3 regions of the Enterobacter sp. KBR-315C3_2022 genome follow, and region 1 is predicted to be linked to each of the others. Evidence: predicted binding sites of a transcription regulator. Region 1 holds the regulator's gene; each other region holds the start of a gene.
What was found. Region 1 encodes LexA, which represses DNA repair genes until DNA is damaged. Its sites were predicted from a motif close to TNCTGTATGTACATACAGNA; they were not measured.
Positions count from the first base shown of each region.

Region 2: the regulator LexA is predicted to act here: its motif matches at 1,189-1,208, upstream of AB8804_RS11690 (metal-dependent hydrolase).
Region 3: the regulator LexA is predicted to act here: its motif matches at 6,101-6,120, upstream of metR (HTH-type transcriptional regulator MetR).

Region 1 covers NZ_JBGKEB010000011.1:97,303-104,513, forward strand. The annotation lists gene AB8804_RS13545 (conjugal transfer protein TraF) at 1-970, opposite strand, end outside; gene AB8804_RS13550 (cupin domain-containing protein) at 1,193-1,681, opposite strand; gene zur (zinc uptake transcriptional repressor Zur) at 1,796-2,311, shown strand; gene AB8804_RS13560 (CsbD family protein) at 2,379-2,588, opposite strand; gene dinF (MATE family efflux transporter DinF) at 2,716-4,041, opposite strand; gene lexA (transcriptional repressor LexA) at 4,107-4,715, opposite strand; gene AB8804_RS13575 (diacylglycerol kinase) at 4,824-5,192, opposite strand; gene plsB (glycerol-3-phosphate 1-O-acyltransferase PlsB) at 5,398-7,211, shown strand, end outside.
Region 2 covers NZ_JBGKEB010000009.1:84,519-91,729, reverse strand. The annotation lists gene AB8804_RS11700 (YniB family protein) at 1-254, opposite strand, end outside; gene hxpB (hexitol phosphatase HxpB) at 402-1,073, shown strand; gene AB8804_RS11690 (metal-dependent hydrolase) at 1,223-1,813, shown strand; gene AB8804_RS11685 (L-cystine transporter) at 1,941-3,332, shown strand; gene cedA (cell division activator CedA) at 3,380-3,619, opposite strand; gene katE (catalase HPII) at 3,823-6,072, shown strand; gene chbG (chitin disaccharide deacetylase) at 6,175-6,927, opposite strand; gene AB8804_RS11665 (6-phospho-beta-glucosidase) at 6,938-7,211, opposite strand, start outside.
Region 3 covers NZ_JBGKEB010000019.1:22,966-30,176, reverse strand. The annotation lists gene recQ (ATP-dependent DNA helicase RecQ) at 1-1,013, shown strand, start outside; gene rhtC (threonine export protein RhtC) at 1,075-1,695, shown strand; gene rhtB (homoserine/homoserine lactone efflux protein) at 1,692-2,312, opposite strand; gene pldB (lysophospholipase L2) at 2,422-3,414, shown strand; gene yigL (sugar/pyridoxal phosphate phosphatase YigL) at 3,446-4,246, shown strand; gene AB8804_RS17815 (carboxylate/amino acid/amine transporter) at 4,329-5,228, shown strand; gene metR (HTH-type transcriptional regulator MetR) at 5,116-6,069, opposite strand; gene metE (5-methyltetrahydropteroyltriglutamate--homocysteine S-methyltransferase) at 6,186-7,211, shown strand, end outside.

The DNA.
Region 1 (7,211 bases):
CCGCACCGGCGGTCACCAGCGGACGGATCTGATAGGTATCTTTATAGCTCACCACCTCGCCCGTGCGCCCGTTGCGGATACGGACATCTTTTGTATCGATATCGCGCGACATCAGGTTTTGCCCGCTCACGCCCACCGTCCAGTGTTCACCGAAATCAGCAGCGATACCGGCGTCAACGTTAAAGCCCGTATCGTCAGTGCGGTAGCGACTGTCGTTCCATTTATTGCTGTCGTAATCGTAAATGGACGTGGTGTAGTTGTAGACCCAGGTTTTCTGCAGCTTCGGCGTCACGCCCACGGATACCGGCACGCCCCCCAGGTCAAACTGACGGGCAACGGCAATGCCGTAGTCGGAGACAATCGCCGCCCGGCCAGACGCCGTTGAGTTGAGGTTTTTGGTAATTTGGTCCGTGCCGTTGAGCGCAGCATCCAGCGCCACGCCGGCCGCCACAAGATCGCTGTTTTGAATACCGCGCAGGTAATCAATATCCTGCGGATCGATTGAGGAGCTGACTCGCCCGTGGGCATAGCCTTTCGCCATAAAGGCCACGGACAGCACATCGTTAGGGATACTCACCGCAATGCCCGCGCCCGCCGTGGCGCGTGCGGTCTTGCCTTTAAGATAGTCCAGTTCATCAGCGAGATCTTTCGCCGCGCCCTGGAACTGGTTTATTGACCCCAGCGGATTGGTAATAATTTCGCCGGGCGTGAGCCCGTCAATCACATCCTGATAGTGATTGATTTTGTCGTTGATATTATCAATCTCGTCCTGAAGATTATCCTTGTCGGTTATCTGAGCGCCGACTGAAGGCAAAATTACCGTCACATCATCATCAGGCTTCGCCTTAGCCAGCAGCGCCGGGTTGATTAACGCCCCGCTGCCGTAGCTGCCCGCCGCAACGCCCGTGCCGCCCATCGCGTCGCTGCGCGCTTCCGTCCAGGTATTGGCCGCTCCCGCCTGATTTGCCATAAACAGGGAGACAGCAATGCTAACCACCGAAAATTTAAAATGTTTTTTCACAGTATGCTCGTCATAAATTTTGTTATGAAATTACCCCTGTCTGTTATCACCCAGACAGGGACGAACTATTGCTGTGAATAAGAACGAAAAGACCCGCTATTTCCCTAAGTTAAATTTCCCGTGTGGCCTGTTGTAATATGTGACGGCCCTCAATATTTATAGAAGAGGAAATTATTTTCGCCCAGGTTTTCCGTCGTGCGGGCCAAAAAACTGGGGAGGATGGTCTACCCAGCGGTCCTCACGCGTTGCCGCGTACACCGGGTTCAGCGGGTAGTAAATACGGTTGTGTTTTTTGTTCGCTTCGCCAACCACCAGCAGGCGAACCTCTTCGTCGGTGTTATTGATAAAGGTGTGGCAAACGCCCGTTCCGGCAGGAAATCCTACGCTATCGCCCGGCTCCAGCTTCCACAGATAGCCGTTGATCCAGGCTTCGGGATAGCCCTCCAGCACGTAGATAAATTCCTCTTCATCGCTTTCGGCATGAGGATAAGAGGTGCGTCGGCCGGGCGGAAGACGTTCGTGATGGATACCCATTCGCCTCAGCCCGAGCTGGCGCGCCAGCGGTGCGCCAATGGCAAAACGCTCGTTGCTGTCTGGATAGGTGGAATCATCTGCGCCTTCTACGTCGCGCCAGTGTCGAATACAGTCAGGTCTTTTCATCGTTCGCTTCCCGGAATGTGATGCGTCAGGTATAGCACAGCCCGGCGGATCTCGGCGTTTTAAGCAGAACATGATAAAGTGAGACTTTCTCACTTACGTCATCCGAGGTGCTTAATGGATAAGACCACAACGCAGGAGCTGTTAGCGCAAGCGGAAAAGCTCTGTGCGCAACGCAATGTGCGCCTGACCCCGCAGCGCCTTGAGGTGCTGCGTCTGATGAGCCTGCAGCAGGGGGCCATCAGCGCCTACGATCTGCTCGACCTGCTGCGCGAGAGCGAGCCGCAGGCGAAACCGCCGACCGTTTATCGGGCGCTGGATTTTCTTCTGGAACAAGGGTTTGTGCATAAAGTTGAATCGACGAACAGCTACGTCCTGTGCCACCTGTTCGATCAGCCAACCCATACGTCGGCGATGTTTATCTGCGACCGCTGCGGCGCGGTTAAGGAAGAAGGTGCGGAAGGCGTGGAAGACATTATGCAATCGCTGGCGGCAAAAATGGGCTTTGCCCTGCGGCATAACGTGATTGAAGCGCACGGCCTGTGTTCGGCCTGCGTGGAGGTGGAGTCCTGTAAGCATCAGGATGCCTGCCAGCACGACCACACAATCCTGGTAAAGAAAAAGCCGCGCTAAGGCAAAAGAAAAGGCGGCTTAGCGCCGCCCTCTGCCAGTACATCCTTGTACCTGCGGGTTTACCGGGTTACCAACGGTAGTCGTTGCGGGTTTCCCAGTCTTTCACTTCGGTTTCAGCCTGATCTTTCTCGTAGCCGTAACGTTCCTGAATTTTGCCGACAAGCTGATCGCGCTTACCTTCGATGACGGTCATGTCGTCGTCGGTCAGTTTGCCCCACTGTTCTTTCGCTTTACCTTTAAACTGCTTCCAGTTGCCGCCGATTTCGTCTTTATTCATAATCGTGTCCTCGTGTTAAGCGTCAATGAGTTTCGTCCGTCACGTACTTTCTGCTGGACGTATTAATTATTGTAGTTAAGGATTCGGAGGTCATTTTCATATTCAGAATCTTTAACCATCGCGACGATTACGAAGACACAAACCAGGTGTCGTTACGCCAGTGGCGATGCCAGATAAAGGCCAGCGACAGCCCGCGCAGAGAGAGGAAAACGGCCAGCGCGAGCCACAGCCCGTGGTTGCCCAGATACGGAACGGTGAGCAAGGTCAGGCCAAACCCGACGGCCGCCACCGCCATGCTGTTGCGCATTTCAGCCCCGCGCGTTGCCCCGATGAACATGCCGTCCAGCAGATAACACCACACCCCCACTACCGGCAGCACCGCCTGCCAGATCAGGTAATGACCGGCAAGCTCGCGCAGCGCGGGCAGCGAGGTAAGTAAGGCAACGATTGACTGGCCGAAACCGGCGTAAATCACGGCGAACGCGAGTGCGACAAGGCCTGCCTGACGACAGGCGGCGCGCCAGACGTCGCGTAGCTGGCCGCTTTTTCCTGCGCCATAGGCCTGACCGGAGTGCGCCTCAACGGCGTAGGCAAAGCCGTCCAGCGCATAGGCGGTAAAGGTCAGCAGCGTCATCAGAACCGCATTGACCGCGACAATCTCAGGCCCAAGCCGCGCGCCGTAAACGGTCAGCGCGCCAAAGCACAGCTGTAGCAGAAGCGAGCGCAGCATGATGTCGCGGTTTAGGGCCAGCAGCCTGCGAATATTGCCGCGCCAGGCCTTTTTCAGCAGCGCAACCGGGATCCCGCGCATCGCCAGCACGCGCCAGACCATCCCTAATCCGATGAGAAGCGTGCCATACTCCGCCACCACCGTTGCCAGCGCCGCCCCCTGCACGTTCATGTGCAGGCCGATGACCAGCCACAGGTCGAGGACGATATTAAGCAGGTTGCCCACCACCAGCAGGATCACCGGAGCGCGGGCGTACTGAACGCCCAGCAGCCACCCAAGCAGAACCAGATTGGCCAGCGACGCGGGCGCGCTGAGCCAGCGGATCGCCAGAAAACGCCTGGCCTGCTCCAGCACCGCCTCGCTGCCGCCCACGATATGCAGCGCCAAATCGATGAGCGGTGTACGCAAGAGGACGATCGCTATTCCCGCGCCCAGCGCCAGGATTAACGGCTGCACCAGCGCGCGCGCCAGCCGCAGCGGGTCTTTCGCGCCATACGCCTGCGCCGTCAGCCCGGTGGTGCTCATGCGCAAAAAGAGCAGCAGCATAAAGAGGAAGCTGGTCGCCGTTGCGCCAATCGCGACGCCGCCCAGATACACGGGCGAGTCAAGATGGCCAATCACCGCCGTATCAACAAGCCCCAGGAGAGGAACGGTGATATTGGAGAAGATCATCGGCAGCGCAAGACGCCACAATGCTTTATCGGAAGCCGTCAGCAGAGACATGGGAAAATACCGGGGACGATAATACGAAACGGGCCGCGGAGAAACCGCAGCCCGTCAGGAAGAGATTACAGCCATTCGCCGTTGCGGATAACGCCAACCGCCAGGCCTTCGATCGAGAAGCTCTGCTCGCGCAGGTCTACCACAATCGGCGTGAATTCGTTGTTTTCCGGCAGAAGCTGCACGGTGTTGCCCTGTTTTTTCAGGCGCTTAACGGTCACTTCGTCATCAATACGCGCCACAACAACCTGCCCGTTGCGCACGTCCTGCGTCTTGTGAACGGCCAGCAGATCGCCGTCAAGAATGCCGATGTCTTTCATCGACATCCCGCTAACGCGCAGCAGGAAATCAGCGCTTGGCTTAAACATACCCGGGTCGACCTGATAATGGCCTTCAATATGCTGCTGCGCCAGAAGCGGCTCACCTGCCGCAACGCGGCCAACCAGCGGAATACCCGTCTCTTCTTCGACGAGCAGACGAATACCGCGAGACGCGCCGGAGACGATCTCAATCACGCCTTTACGTGCCAGCGCTTTCAGGTGTTCCTCGGCAGCGTTTGGAGAACGGAAGCCCAGACGCTGCGCGATTTCCGCACGCGTGGGTGGCATACCCGTCTGGCCGATATGATCCCGGATGAGATCAAACACCTCTTGCTGCCTGGTCGTTAACGCTTTCATTCCGCCCCCTGGGTGTATATACAGTTATGCTGTGAGTATATACAGTCAAAGGCGAATTTGGAACCAAAAACTGCACAAAAAACCAGGGACTTAATTATTCCTCGAGGCTCATCGGAAATGCGACCAAAGCAGCGTGACCCAGGTTATCGCCGCAACGATAATCGCCAGCAGTACGGCAGCGGATCCCATGTCTTTTGCGCGTCCGGAAAGCTCGTGGAAATCGGAACCGATGCGGTCAACCACCGCCTCAATAGCGCTATTGAGAATTTCCACTATCATCACCAAAAGCACCGAACCGATGAGAAGTACGCGGGTTATCGCATCAACGTCAAGGAAACAGGCGACAATAACCGCGACGATAGCGGCAATGCCCTCCTGGCGGAAAGCAGCTTCATTGATCCACGCGGCACGGAAACCTTTCCATGAATAGCCCGCGGCTTTGATGATTCGGGTGAACCCAGTGGTATTATTGGCCATTAAAAGAACCTTTTATTGGAAAGAGCGTCAGTCACTATACACAAGATCGTCCATGCCGCTTTCATGCAGCATGCAGGATGAAGTATATGTAGCCGCAGCCACTATGCTGCCGCCTGAAGTCTGACGGGTAACAACAGAAATTTTGCGCGCTTTCTGTTATCCTTGCGCCGCAATTGCATTATTAACCAGAGGCTTTACATCGTTTATGTCCGGCTGGCCACGAATTTACTACAAATTACTTAATTTACCATTAAGCGTACTGGTAAAAAGTAAGTCTATCCCAGCAGAACCCGCGCTGGAATTAGGGCTCGATACCTCGCGCCCGATTATGTACGTTTTGCCTTATAACTCGAAGGCTGACCTGTTGACGCTTCGCGCGCAGTGTCTGGCGCACGATCTGCCCGACCCGCTTGAACCGCTGGAAGTCGACGGTACGCTGCTACCGCGCTACGTGTTCATCCACGGCGGGCCGCGCGTGTTCACCTATTACACGCCGAAAGAAGAGTCCATCAAGCTGTTCCACGACTATCTCGATCTGCACCGCAGCAATCCCGATCTGGACGTGCAGATGGTGCCGGTCTCCGTGATGTTTGGCCGCCGACCGGGCCGCGAAAAAGGCGAAGAGAATCCGCCACTGCGCATGCTTAACGGCATCCAAAAATTCTTCGCCGTCTCCTGGCTGGGGCGCGACAGCTTCGTGCGTTTCTCCCCGTCCGTTTCGCTGCGCCGTATGGCGGACGAGCACGGCACGGACAAGATCATCGCGCAAAAGCTCGCGCGCGTGGCGCGCATGCACTTCGCGCGTCAGCGTCTCGCCGCGGTGGGCCCTCGCCTGCCTGCGCGCCAGGATCTGTTCAACAAGCTGCTGGCCTCTAAGGCGATTGCCCGCGCCGTCGAAGACGAAGCGCGCAGCAAGAAAATTTCCCACGAGAAGGCCCAGCAGAACGCTATCGCGCTGATGGAAGAGATCGCCGCGAACTTCTCCTACGAGATGATTCGCCTGTCTGACCGCATTCTGGGCTTCACCTGGAACCGGCTCTATCAGGGGATCAACGTCCATAACGCCGAGCGCGTGCGCCAGCTGGCACACGACGGCCATGAGATTGTCTACGTGCCTTGCCACCGCAGCCACATGGACTACCTGCTTCTCTCCTACGTGCTTTACCACCAGGGGCTGGTGCCGCCGCACATCGCTGCCGGTATTAACCTGAACTTCTGGCCAGCAGGCCCGATCTTCCGCCGCCTGGGCGCGTTCTTTATTCGTCGAACCTTCAAGGGCAACAAGCTCTACTCGACCGTCTTCCGCGAATACCTTGGCGAGCTGTTCAGCCGCGGCTATTCCGTAGAATACTTCGTCGAAGGTGGCCGCTCGCGTACGGGTCGTCTGCTCGATCCGAAGACCGGCACGCTGTCGATGACCATTCAGGCGATGCTGCGCGGCGGTACGCGGCCCATCACGCTGGTGCCAATCTACATTGGCTATGAGCACGTGATGGAAGTGGGCACCTATGCGAAAGAGCTGCGCGGAGCCACAAAAGAGAAAGAGAGCCTGCCGCAGATGCTGCGCGGCCTCAGCAAGCTGCGCAACCTGGGCGAGGGCTACGTGAACTTCGGCGAGCCGATGCCGCTGATGACGTACCTGAATACCCACGTGCCCGAGTGGCGTGAATCCATCGATCCCATCGAGGCGGTGCGTCCAGCGTGGCTGACGCCGACCGTCAACGGCATTGCGTCAGAGCTGATGGTGCGTATCAACAGCGCCGGTGCGGCCAACGCCATGAACCTGTGCTGCACGGCGCTTCTGGCCTCTCGCCAGCGCTCGCTCACACGCGAGCAGCTGACCGAGCAGCTCGATTGCTACCTGGACATCATGCGCAACGTGCCGTACTCCGTCGATTCAACCGTTCCTTCTGCCACCGCCAGCGAGCTTATCGACCATGCGCTGCAGATGAACAAGTTTGAAGTCGAGAAAGATACGATCGGTGACATCATCATTCTGCCGCGCGAGCAGGCGGTGCT
Region 2 (7,211 bases), on a different contig from region 1:
TTCAGCTGCTGGTGGAAATCCGGCGTCGGCGAGTTAAACCAGAAAACGTTCAGGAACGGCGTGTTAAAGCGCATCATTTCTATCATGACGTGCGCAAAATCAAGCATGACCGCGTTAATCCCTGCCTGCTTTTCGCTGTGGTCGTACATAAACTTGAGCACGGAGATCAGCGTGGAAATGACCGCCGGTATAAAAATAATCCACCCGGCAATACGTTTTAAGACTGCAATGCGTCCAGCTTGTTGATACGTCATCAGTTCCCCTTCAAAAGACGCGCTATTTTTGCGTAAGTTTACCTGCTACCCATCATTTTCGCCCGTTCTTTAAAGGCGTTATGCTAAATTGCGGTGAGCACCTAGCACTTATCGTCTGTCGTACACCCTAAAAAAGGAGACGTTGTGATGTCGACACCGCGCCAAACTCTTGCCGCAATTTTTGACATGGATGGATTACTTATCGATTCCGAGCCCCTGTGGGATCGTGCCGAACTGGACGTCATGGCCAGCCTTGGCGTTGATATTAGCCGCCGTCACGAGCTGCCCGATACGCTGGGACTGCGTATCGATATGGTGGTTGAACTCTGGTATGCCCACCAGCCATGGGCGGGCCCGGATCGCGCCGAGGTGACGGCACGCATCATCAGCCGCGCCATTTCGCTGGTCGAAGAGAGCAAGCCGCTCCTGCCCGGCGTTCGCGAGGCGGTGGCCCTGTGCAAGGCCAACGGCCTCAAGGTTGGACTGGCCTCCGCGTCGCCGCTGCATATGCTGGAAAAAGTGCTGACCATGTTTGACCTGCGCGACAGCTTTGACGCGCTGGCCTCTGCGGAAAAGCTGCCCTACAGCAAGCCGCACCCGCAGGTCTATATGGACTGCGCCGCCAAACTCGGCCTCGACCCGCTCACCTGCGTGGCGCTGGAGGATTCCGTTAACGGCATGGTAGCGTCCAAAGCCGCACGCATGCGCTCGATCGTCGTCCCTGCCGAAGAGGGCCAGCACGACCCGCGATTCGCGCTTGCTGACGTCAGGCTCAAATCGTTAACCGAACTCACTGCCCGTCATCTCCTCGGCGAGTAGCGTAAATGCCCGCGCCCACCGCGCACGGCCTCTGTGGGCGCGGGTTAATCGCTCTAAGCGATTTGTGACAAAGAGTTACACCGTCACCTCTTTCATGTACTGTATAAAAACCCTATACTGGATGAATTGACAGTCTCCAGGGTTTTATCATGACGGCGGAAGGCCACCTGCTTTTTTCAATCGCATGCGCAGTGTTTGCTAAAAACGCTGAGCTGACGCCCGTGCTGGCGCAGGGCGACTGGTGGCATATCGTCCCCTCGGCCGTACTGACCTGCCTTCTGCCCGATATCGATCACCCAAAATCGTTCCTTGGGCAGCGGCTGAAATGGATCTCGAAGCCGATTGCCAGAGCCTTCGGGCACCGCGGATTTACCCACAGCCTGCTGGCGGTGTTCGGTTTATTAACGCTGTTCTACCTGAAGGTGCCCGAGAGCTGGATCGTCCCCGCCGACGCCATTCAGGGCATGGTGCTCGGCTACCTGAGCCATATCCTTGCAGACATGCTCACCCCGGCCGGCGTCCCGCTGCTGTGGCCCTGCCGCTGGCGCTTTCGCTTACCCATTCTCGTGCCGCAGAAAGGCAACCAGCTGGAGCGCGTGCTATGCATGGCGCTCTTTGCGTGGGCGGTGTGGATGCCGCAGAGCCTGCCCGAAAATGGTGCAGTGCGCTGGTCGTCCCAGATGATCAATTCGCTGCAATTTCAGTTCAACCGATTTATTAATCACCAGATTGAACATTAAACCGACAAAACCATCCCATTTGTCATAAACCATTCCATTTGGATATAAGCGCCACATCACACTTCTGATAACCTTGCGCCAACAGGATCGGTAAAAACCGACCGTAAAATAAATCAGGAGAACGGGGATGAATTTTCCACTTATCGCGAACATTGTCGTGTTCGTCGTATTGCTATTGCTTCTCACGCAGACGCGTCACAAACAGTGGAGCCTGGCGAAGAAGGTGCTCGTCGGTCTGGGAATGGGCGTTGTATTTGGTCTGGCACTGCAGGCTATTTACGGTTCTGATAACCCGGTAATGAAAGACTCCATCCAGTGGTTCAACATCGTCGGCAACGGCTACGTGCAGCTGCTGCAGATGATCGTGATGCCGCTGGTGTTTGCCTCTATTCTGAGCGCCGTCGCGCGCCTGCACAACGCCACTCAGCTGGGCAAAATCAGCTTCCTGACCATCGGCACCCTGCTGTTCACCACGCTGATTGCGGCGCTGGTGGGCGTGCTGGTGACCAACCTGTTTGGTCTGACCGCAGAAGGTCTGGTACAGGGTTCGGCTGAAACCGCGCGTCTTACCGCGATCCAAACCAACTACGTTGGCAAACTGGCGGACCTGACCGTACCGCAAATGGTGCTCTCCTTTATTCCGAAGAACCCGTTTGCCGACCTCACCGGCGCAAGCCCAACTTCTATTATCAGCGTAGTGATCTTTGCGGCATTCCTTGGCGTGGCCGCGCTGAAGCTGCTGAAAGACGACGCGCCGAAGGGCGAACGCGTGCTGATCGCTATCGATACCCTGCAAAGCTGGGTGATGAAGCTGGTACGTCTGGTGATGCAGCTGACGCCTTACGGCGTGCTGGCCCTGATGACCAAAGTGGTTGCGGGCTCTAACCTGCAGGACATCATCAAGCTGGGCAGCTTCGTTATCGCTTCCTACCTGGGCCTGGGCATTATGTTTGTTGTCCACGGCATCCTGCTGGGCGTAAACGGCGTGAGCCCGCTGAAGTACTTCCGCAAAGTGTGGCCAGTGCTGACCTTCGCGTTCACCAGCCGTTCCAGCGCGGCGTCTATCCCGCTGAACGTGGAAGCGCAGACCCGTCGTCTGGGCGTGCCGGAATCAATTGCCAGCTTCTCCGCGTCCTTTGGTGCGACCATTGGTCAGAACGGATGTGCGGGCCTCTACCCGGCCATGCTGGCGGTGATGGTTGCTCCTACTGTTGGAATTAACCCGCTGGATCCGGTATGGATTGCGACTCTGGTCGGCATTGTGACCATCAGCTCAGCGGGCGTTGCGGGCGTGGGCGGCGGTGCGACCTTCGCCGCGCTGATCGTGCTTCCCGCGCTGGGCCTGCCGGTAACGCTGGTTGCGCTGCTGATCTCCGTTGAACCGCTGATCGACATGGGCCGCACGGCGCTGAACGTCAGCGGCTCAATGACCGCCGGGACGCTGACCAGCCAGTGGCTGAAGCAAACCGACAAAACGATTATGGACAGCGAAGAGGACGCCGAGCTGGCGCACCGCTAATCGCTTTCGAGATAAAAAAACCGCCATTCGGCGGTTTTTTTTGTCTGTTACTCTTCAACCTCGTCGTCCTGACGGATTTGAACAGCCCAGCGCTGGGCCGACTCCGGCACGGAAAACGCGGGGGAGCGGCGAAAATGTTCGCCCATCAGCACAAAGGCCACGTATTTGCCACGCAGCTGCCAGACATCACGAAAACCATCGACCTTCAGGGCGTGTTCAGGCGGCGCAGGTTCGACGCGCGGCACGTAGCTAATGACTCGACGGTTTTGTTGACGAAATGGTTTCATAAGCGACTGGTTCACTAAAACAAAATCGGGAAGCAGGAAAATCCTATCATAGCCGATTCTTCCCCGCGGCGTCGCGCCCGGCTCGCGTCGTTTAGCTCCTTTCGCTAAGTTCTGTATATGAAAACTCTTAGTTCCCCAGCCAATCCGCGATGTTGTTCTATGCTTAGTAGGGTTTTTAGCAATGGATAAAGGAGAAGCGTGCAATGTCGAACAAAGATAAATCACATCAGTCACCCATTCATGGCACCGAAGAATCACAACCGGGGATGGACTCTCTCGCACCTGCGGATGGTTCTCACCGCCCGACTCCCGGCCACTCGGCGCCCGGGGAACAGCCTACCGCACCGGGCAGCATGAAATCACCGGACGCGGGCAATGACAAGGTAGACTCGCTCGAGCCGCACCGCAAAGGGGGCGAAGGCTTTGCGCTGACGACCAATCAGGGCGTGCGCATCGCGGACGATCAAAACTCGCTGCGCGCGGGCAGCCGCGGCCCCACGCTGCTGGAAGATTTTATCCTGCGGGAAAAAATCACCCATTTTGACCACGAGCGCATTCCGGAGCGCATCGTCCACGCGCGCGGCTCTGCGGCACACGGCTATTTCCAGCCGTATAAGAGCCTGAAAGCGATCACCAAAGCGGACTTCCTCTCCGATCCCAATAAAAAAACGCCGGTATTTGTGCGCTTCTCCACCGTTCAGGGTGGCGCGGGCTCGGCCGATACGGTGCGCGATATTCGCGGCTTCGCCACCAAGTTCTATACCGATGAAGGCATTTTTGACCTGGTAGGCAACAACACCCCCGTCTTCTTCATTCAGGATGCGCATAAGTTTCCTGACTTTGTCCATGCGGTAAAACCGGAGCCCCACTGGGCGATACCGCAGGGACAAAGTGCGCACGACACCTTCTGGGACTACATCTCGCTGCAGCCTGAAACGCTGCACAACGTCATCTGGGCGATGTCGGACCGCGGCATTCCGCGCAGCCTGCGCACGATGGAAGGCTTCGGTATCCACACCTTCCGCCTGATCAACGCCGAAGGTAAAGCCACGTTTGTCCGCTTCCACTGGAAGCCCGTTGCGGGCAAAGCGTCCCTGGTGTGGGATGAAGCGCAGAAGCTCACCGGGCGCGACCCGGACTTCCACCGCCGCGAGCTGTGGGAATCGATTGAAGCGGGCGATTTCCCGGAATACGAGCTTGGGCTGCAGCTGATCCCCGAAGAGGACGAGTTCAAGTTCGACTTCGATCTGCTCGACCCAACGAAGCTCATTCCGGAGGAGCTGGTGCCGGTTCAGCTGGTGGGCAAAATGGTGCTCAACCGCAACCCGGACAACTTCTTTGCCGAAAACGAGCAGGCGGCGTTCCACCCGGGCCATATCGTTCCCGGTCTGGATTTCACCAACGATCCGCTGCTGCAGGGTCGCCTGTTCTCGTACACCGATACGCAGATCAGCCGCCTCGGCGGGCCGAACTTCCATGAAATTCCGATCAACCGTCCAACCTGTCCGTACCACAACTTCCAGCGCGACGGGATGCACCGCCAGGATATCGACACCAACCCAGCGAACTACGAGCCGAACTCAATTAACGATAACTGGCCACGCGAAACGCCGCCGGGACCAAAGCGCGGCGGCTTTGAGTCTTATCAGGAGCGCGTCGACGGCAACAAAATTCGCGAGCGCAGCCCGTCCTTTGGTGAGTATTACGCCCACCCTCGCCTGTTCTGGAACAGCCAGACGCCGATTGAGCAACAGCATATTATCGGCGGCTTTAGCTTCGAGCTGAGCAAGGTGGTGCGCACCTATATCCGCGAGCGCGTCGTCGATCAGCTGGCGCGCATCGACATTCAGCTCGCGCAGGGCGTGGCAGACAATCTGGGCATCACGCTTACCGACGAGCAGCGAAACGCCGCGCCGCCGAAAGACGTGAACGGCGTGAAGAAAGATCCTTCGCTTAGCCTGTACGCCGTGCCGGGTGGCTCAATCAAAGGTCGCGTGGTGGCCATCCTGCTGAACGACAAAACCCGCGCCAGCGACGTGCTGAGCATCATGAAGGGGCTGAAGTCCAAGGGCGTTCACGCGAAACTGCTTTACTCGCGCATGGGTGAAGTCACCGCCGATGACGGCTCCGTGCTGCCGATCGCGGCGACCTTCGCGGGCGCACCATCGCTGACGGTGGATGCCGTTATCGTGCCGTGCGGGGATATTCAGAGCCTGCAGAACAACGGCGATGCGGCCTATTATCTGCTTGAAGCCTATAAGCACCTTAAGCCGATTGCGCTGGCGGGCGACGCGCGCCAGTTTAAATCGCTCCTGAAGGTAGCCGATAAGGGCGAAGACGGCATCGTGGAAGGTGATAAGGTCGACGATGCGTTTATGACGAAGCTGTTTGATCTGCTTGCCGCGCACCGCGTCTGGTCGCGCAGCAGCAAGATCGATCAGATACCGGCGTAAAAAAATACCCTCACCCGGCCTCTCCCTGAAAGGGAGAGGGAGACATGCAGGCCTGTGCTCGCAGTCCCCTCGCCCCTTTGGGGATAGGGTGAGGGGCAATTTTCACAAATCCCTGAACGTCCCCAAACGATACCCACGTTCGGCAATCGCATATTTCAGCGACGCCGACGTCAGCACGTCCAGCTCCGCCAGGCGCGGCCAGCAGTAGGCGCTTTTGCGCACGATGTTATCGACAAACGCCGGATGCGCCATCACTTCAAGCGAGCGTTCGCCGCGCGCGGCGGAATCATCCAGCACCTTCAGGAACAGCGCCTCGCTGATATCGTCACCGTAAAACGCGCTGCTGAAGCCGTCCGTCGTCTGCACGTCCGGCACGGCAGCTTCCTGCGGAACGCTGCGATCCACGCGCATCGCCACGCCTTTACGCCTGGCGAACTCGGCAACAATTGGGTAAATCGCCGGGATCATGTGCACGTGGTGATGGCTGTCGATATGCGTTGGCTCGCGGCCAAACAGGTCAACGAATCGGTTGAACTGGCAGTCCAGCTCGCGGGCAATTTCGTCGAGCGGCAGCGCGCCCTGCTCCGCCATCTCCCAAATCCACTTACCCAGCTGCCCTTCGCGCGTCAGCCCCGGCATCGCAGAGAGCGGCATCCCGAGCGTCAGCACGAAGTGCATCCCCACGCCCAGCTCGGGAGCCTCGCGGCTCAGCTGAACCGCATGTTCAACCGCCTCGCCGTTGATTAACGCCGTCGTGGAGGTCACGACGCCGCGGCGACAGGCTTCAATGATGCCGTAGTTCTGCCCCTTCGACAGGCCAAAATCATCGGCATTAACGATCAGCAGGTTTTCCATCGTTCTCCCCTTAGCGGTGATTGGACTTGAGCTTCTCGACCGTTGCGGCAAAGTTGGGAAGCCATTTTTCATGGGCCAGGATCATCTCGCTTGCCAGCACTTCCGCATCGCGGTCGGAATGCACCAGCGGGCTGAGGTTCAGCGCCAGCAGCACGTCGTTCAGCTCGCCGCTGAGCGCCGCGTTGCTCGCCGCCACTTCGAACCCTTTGATGGTGTGGATCAGGCCCATCACTTTGTCATCAAAATGGGTAATGCGCGGATGCGGTTTTGCGCCGTCGCGGCCC
Region 3 (7,211 bases), on a different contig from region 1:
ACATCCGCGCCGACGTGCAGGAGAAATTCCAGCGCGACGACCTGCAAATCGTGGTCGCCACGGTGGCGTTCGGCATGGGAATTAACAAGCCCAACGTGCGCTTTGTAGTGCACTTCGACATTCCGCGCAATATCGAATCCTACTATCAGGAAACCGGCCGCGCCGGGCGCGACGGCCTGCCCGCAGAAGCGATGCTGTTTTACGATCCGGCGGACATGGCGTGGCTGCGCCGCTGTCTGGAAGAGAAGCCGCAGGGGCAGCTGCAGGATATCGAGCGCCACAAGCTCAATGCGATGGGCGCGTTTGCCGAAGCGCAAACCTGCCGCCGCCTGGTGCTGCTCAACTACTTCGGTGAAGGGCGTCAGGAGCCGTGCGGCAACTGCGATATCTGCCTCGACCCGCCGAAGCAGTACGATGGCCTGATGGACGCGCGTAAGGCGCTCTCGACCATTGGCCGCGTGAATCAGCGCTTCGGGATGGGCTACGTGGTCGAAGTGCTGCGCGGCGCCAATAACCAGCGCATCCGCGATATGGGCCACGACAAGCTGCCCGTTTACGGCATCGGTAAAGAACAGAGCCACGAGCACTGGGTCAGCATCATTCGCCAGCTGATCCACCTCGGTTTCGCCACGCAAAACATTGCTCAGCACTCTGCGCTTCAGCTGACGGAAGCCGCGCGCCCGGTGCTGCGCGGTGAGGTTGAACTGAAGCTCGCCGTGCCGCGCGTGATTGCGCTCAAGCCGCGCGTGATGCAAAAATCCTACGGCGGCAACTACGACCGCAAGCTGTTTGCCAAACTGCGCAAGCTGCGTAAGGCCATTGCCGACGAAGAGAACATTCCGCCGTACGTGGTGTTCAACGACGCCACGCTCATCGAGATGGCCGAGCAGGTGCCGCTCAGCGCCAGCGAAATGCTCAGCGTCAACGGCGTCGGCACGCGCAAGCTGGAGCGCTTCGGTAAAGAGTTTATGGCGCTCATTCGCTCCCACGCCGATGGTGATGATGAGGAGTAGTCAGCCGGGCGAAAAAGTGCCAGGATGGTGACTCACTGAATTATTTCCCCGCGAGTTAATTATGTTGATGCTATTTCTCACCGTGGCGTTAGTGCACATCGTTGCGCTGATGAGCCCCGGCCCTGACTTTTTCTTCGTATCGCAAACTGCCGTGAGCCGCTCTCGTAAAGAGGCGATGATGGGCGTACTCGGCATTACCATGGGCGTGATGGTCTGGGCCGCCGTGGCGCTGCTCGGCCTGAACCTGATCCTGGCGAAAATGGCCTGGCTGCATAACATCATCATGGTGGGCGGCGGCCTGTATCTGTGCTGGATGGGCTACCAGATGCTGCGCGGGGCGCTGAAGAAAGAAGAGAAAAAACCGGAAGAGCCAAAGGTGGAGCTGGCAACGGGCGGACGCAGCTTTGTCAAAGGGCTGCTGACCAATCTGGCGAACCCGAAAGCGATTATCTACTTCGGGTCCGTGTTCTCCCTGTTCGTCGGTGACAGCGTCGGCGCGGGCGCGCGCTGGGGGATCTTCCTGCTGATCGTGGTAGAGACGTTTGCCTGGTTCACCATCGTCGCCAGCCTGTTTGCCATGCCTGCGATGCGCCGCGGCTACCAGCGCATTGCGAAGTGGATCGACGGCTTCGCCGGCGCGCTGTTTGCGGGCTTCGGCATCCACCTCATCATTTCTCGCTAAGCGTGACGCGCTGACGCAAGCAGCGCGCCCACCAGCATAAACAGCGAACCAAATACCTTATTGAGGGCCTTCATCTGCTTAGGCCCTTTAATCCACGCCGCAATCCGCTGCGCCAGCGTCGCGTAGCCAATCATCACAATGATATCGACGATAATGGTGGTCGCGCCGAGCACCACGTACTGCATCACCTGCGGCTGGTGCGGAACGATAAACTGCGGGAACAGCGCGGCGAGAAACACAATGCTTTTCGGGTTAGTCAGGTTCACAAACACCGCACGCTTAAACAGGCGGCCGCGCGTTTGCGTATGGGCGAGGGTATTCAGATCAATCGAGCCCGCCGCGCGCCACTGCTGAATGCCGAGCCAAATCAGGTACGCCGCCCCGGCCCATTTCAGCACTTCAAACGCCAGCACCGAGCGTGAGAACAGCGTGCCGAGGCCAATCCCCACCAGGACGATGTGAATGCCCAGCCCGGTCTGCAATCCGGCAATCGACGCCACCGCCCCGCGGTAGCCGTGGTTGATGGAGGTGGTCATGGTGTTGATGGCCCCCGAGCCCGGAGAAAGGCTGAGGATAATGGATGTCAGCAGGTACGCGAACCACCACTCGAAGGTCATTTGAAGCTCCCGAATCGTCTGTTTTTATGCCACAATACGCTATTGTTGAGTCATTTTGTGACCGGTTAAGAAAAAACGATATTCCTTGGCTTACAGGGGTGGAAACCCAATGTTGCAGCAGAAAAAGGACTGGGAAACACGAGAAAACGCATTTGCTGCTTTCTCTATGGGGCCGCTGACCGATTTCTGGCGTCAGCGCGAGGAAGATGAGTTTACGGGCGTCGATAACGTTCCGGTGCGCTTTGTGCGCTTTCGTAATGAGCAAAACGACCGCGTCATCGTGGTCTGCCCTGGCCGTATCGAAAGCTACGTCAAATACGCCGAGCTGGCGTATGACCTGGTTCACATGGGCTTTGATGTCCTGATTATCGACCATCGCGGGCAGGGGCTTTCCGGGCGCATGCTGTCGGACACGCACCGGGGTCACGTGGATCATTTCAGCGATTACGTCGACGATCTCGCCGCCTTCTGGCAGCAGGAGGTTGAGCCGGGGCCGTGGCGCAGGCGCTACATCCTGGCGCACTCCATGGGCGGCGCTATCGCCACGCTGTTCCTGCAGCGTCACGCGCATCAGTGCGATGCTATCGCGCTTACCGCGCCCATGTACGGCATTGTGATCCGTTTTCCAGACTGGATGGTACGTCCGCTTCTCGACTGGGCTGAGGGCCATCAGCGCATTCGGGAAGGGTATGCCATCGGCACGGGCCGCTGGCGCGCGCTGCCGTTTGCGCTCAACGTGCTCACCCACAGTCGGCAGCGCTATCGCCGCAACCTGCGCTTTTACGCCGATGAGCCGCGCCTGCGCGTAGGTGGTCCCACCTGGCACTGGGTGCGTGAAGGCGTTTTAGCCGGTGAGCAGGTGCTGGGCGGGGTGGCGAACGACGCCACGCCGACGCTTCTGATTCAGGCCGAAGAAGAGCGCGTGGTGGATAACCGCATGCACGACCGCTTTTGTGAACTGCGCGCCGCCGCCGGTCATCCCTGTGAAGGGGGTAAACCGCTGGTCATAAACGGCGCGTACCATGAGATCCTTTTCGAAAAGGACGCTATGCGCTCAGTCGCGCTGAACGCCATCGTCGAGTTTTTCGACAGGCATAACTGATTATTATTTTTTACCAGAGGTTGAGATCCCTATGTACCAGGTTGTTGCATCTGACTTAGATGGCACGCTGCTTTCGCCCGACCACACCCTATCGCCTTACGCGAAAGAGACCTTAAAACTCCTGACTGCCCGTGGCGTGAACTTCGTGTTTGCCACCGGCCGCCACCACGTGGACGTGGGGCAGATCCGCGATAACCTGGACATCAAAGCCTACATGATCACCTCCAACGGTGCGCGCGTACACGACACCGACGGCAACCTGATTTTCACCCATAACCTCGACCGCGATATCGCCGCCGATCTCTTCGGCGTGGTGCATAACAACCCGGCGATCGTCACCAACGTCTACCGCGACGATGAGTGGTTTATGAACCGCCATCGCCCGGATGAGATGCGCTTCTTTAAAGAGGCGGTCTTCCAGTATTCCCTTTACGAGCCGGGCCTGCTGGATCCGGAAGGGATCAGCAAAGTGTTCTTTACCTGCGAAAGCCACGAGGAGCTTCTGCCGCTTGAGCAGGCGATCAACGCGCGCTGGGGCGATCGCGTGAACGTGAGCTTCTCAACGCTGACCTGTCTGGAAGTGATGGCGGGCGGCGTGTCGAAAGGTCACGCCCTGGAAGCCGTCGCGAAGCGTCTGGGCTTTGAGCTGAAAGACTGCATCGCCTTTGGCGACGGCATGAACGATGCCGAAATGCTCTCCATGGCGGGCAAAGGCTGCATCATGGAAAACGCGCACCAGCGCCTGAAGGACCTGCACCCGGAGCTGGAAGTGATCGGCACCAATGCCGACAACGCTGTACCGAAGTATCTGCGCAAGCTGTTCCTTGAATAATTCTCAAGCGGTTATTTATCGTTCAGTTGTCAACTAAAGAGTTCGCTACAATGCCTCTCCTTCTTTTTGCGAGACAAGCATTGTGGCGCTACTCATTATCACCACCATCCTGTGGGCCTTCTCCTTTAGCCTGATTGGCGAATACCTTGCGGGTTCGGTCGACAGCTACTTTTCGGTGCTGATGCGCGTGGGGCTGGCCGCGCTGGTGTTCCTGCCGTTTCTGCGTACGCGCGGGCAAACGCTGAAAACCATTCTGCTGTACATGCTGGTGGGCGCGATGCAGCTCGGCATCATGTACCTGTTCAGCTTCCGGGCCTATGTCTACCTGTCCGTCTCGGAGTTTCTGCTTTTTACCGTGCTCACGCCGCTCTATATCACGCTGATCTACGACCTGCTGAGCAGACGTCGCTTGCGCTGGGGATATCTACTGAGCGCCGCGCTGGCGGTGCTGGGCGCGGCGATTATTCGCTACGACAAAGTGAGCGATCACTTCTGGACCGGGCTGATGTTCGTCCAGCTTGCCAATATCAGCTTCGCCATCGGCATGGTGGGCTATAAGCGCCTGATGGAAACCCGGCCGATGCCGCAGCACAACGCCTTCGCCTGGTTTTACCTGGGCGCGGCGATTGTCGCGGTGGCGGCGTGGTTTATGCTCGGCAACCCGCAAAAGCTCCCGACGACGTCGGTGCAGTGGGGTGTTCTGGTCTGGCTGGGCGTGGTTGCTTCCGGGCTGGGTTACTTCATGTGGAACTACGGCGCGACGCAGGTCGACGCCGGTACGCTGGGGATCATGAACAACGTGCACGTGCCCGCGGGGCTGCTGGTGAACCTTGCCATATGGCAGGAGCAGCCGCACTGGCCGAGCTTCATTATTGGTGGAGCGGTGATTCTGGCTTCGCTGTGGGTCCATCGCCGATGGGTCGCTCCGCGCTCCGCACAAACGGAAGATGGTCGCAGGCGTGGTTCCGCGCTGAGCGAATAAACGCTTCCGTAATGGCCTGGCGCTGCTCGCCGTCGCGCACGGCGGCGTACAGCCTGCTCCACAGGCCCTCGCCCAGGGTTTTGGTGACCACCAGACCCTGACGCTCAAAGCTCTCCACGACCCAGTGCGGCAGCGCCGCGATGCCCATTCTGGCCGCTACCATTTGAATCAACAGCAGCGTGTTATCCACGCTTTTCAACTGCGGGCTCACGCCCGCCGGCTGCAGAAAGTGGCGCCAGATATCCAGGCGGCTGCGCTGCACCGGATAAATCAGCAGCATTTCCGTCGCCAGGTCTTCCGGCGTGACGCGTGTTTTGGCCGCCAGCGGATGATCGGGTGCCAGCACCAGGCGCACCTCATAATCAAACATCGGCGAATAGTGCAGGCCGCTGCGTGGAAGGATGTCGGACGTCATCACCAGGTCCAGTTCGCCCTGCTGGAGCGAGGGCTGCGGGTCGAAGGTGACGCCGGATTTAAAGTCCATCTCTACCTGCGGCCACTTCTGGCGGAAGTTCTCAAGCGCGGGCGTCAGCCACTGAATGCAGCTATGACACTCAATGGCGATACGCAGTTTGGTCTGCTGCGGCTCGTTGCACGACTGCAGCGCGCTGGCAATCTGCGGCAGCACCTGATTCGCCAGCTGTAGCAGGATCTCGCCCTGCGGCGTAAAGCGCAGCGGCTGGCTCTTACGCACAAACAGACGAAAGCCAAGGCGTTGTTCCAGATCGCTGAACTGGTGGGAAAGGGCGGACTGGGTCTGGTGCAGCGTGGCCGCCGCCGCCGCGAGCGAGCCGCAGTTCCGCAACGCTTGTAGCGTTTTCAGGTGTTTTATCTCGATCATGAAAGTCCTTCACTTCGCCATGAACATTTTGCGCTTGAGGAATATACAGTAACTGCCAATTATGGATGTGTAAACATCTGGACGTCTAAAACGTAAAAATTCACAAGGGGCATACCATGACAATCCGCACTCACACTCTCGGTTTCCCTCGCGTTGGCCTGCGCCGCGAGCTGAAAAAAGCACAGGAAAGCTACTGGGCGGGCAATTCCACCCGCGAAGAGCTGCTGGCCGTTGGCCGCGAGCTGCGCGCCCGCCACTGGGAGCAGCAAAAGCAGGCGGGCGTTGACCTGCTGCCGGTGGGCGATTTCGCCTGGTACGACCATGTTCTGACGACCAGCCTGCTGCTGGGCAACGTGCCGGCTCGTCATCAGAACAAAGATGGATCGGTCGATATCGATACCCTGTTCCGCATTGGCCGCGGCCGCGCGCGAACGGGTGAGCCAGCGGCCGCGGCGGAAATGACCAAGTGGTTCAACACCAACTATCACTATATGGTGCCGGAGTTTGTGAAGGGGCAGCAGTTTAAGCTGGGCTGGACGCAGCTGCTGGACGAAGTGGATGAAGCGCTGGCGCTGGGCCACCAGGTGAAGCCCGTGCTGCTCGGGCCGGTAACGTACCTGTGGCTGGGCAAAGTCAAAGGCGAGCAGTTTGACCGCCTCAGCCTGCTAAACGCTATTCTGCCGGTCTACAAGCAGGTGCTGAGCGAGCTGGGCAAGCGCGGCATCCAGTGGGTGCAAATCGACGAACCGGCGCTGGTGCTGGAGCTGCCTCAGGCCTGGCTTGATGCCTTTAAACCGGCGTACGACGCGCTCACCGGGCAGGTGAAGCTGCTGCTGACCACCTATTTCGAAGGCGTTACGCCGAACCTCGACGCCATCACCGCGCTGCCGGTTCAGGGCCTGCACGTTGACCTGGTCCACGGCAAAGACGATGTGGCCGAGCTGCACAGCCGCCTGCCTGCGGACTGGCTGCTCTCCGCCGGTCTGATCAACGGTCGTAACGTCTGGCGCGCCGATCTCACGGAAAAATATGGCCAGATTAAAGAGATCGTCGGCGAACGCGAGCTGTGGGTGGCCTCTTCCTGCTCGCTGCTGCACAGCCCGATCGATCTGAGCGTCGAAACGCGTCTGGATGCGGAAGTT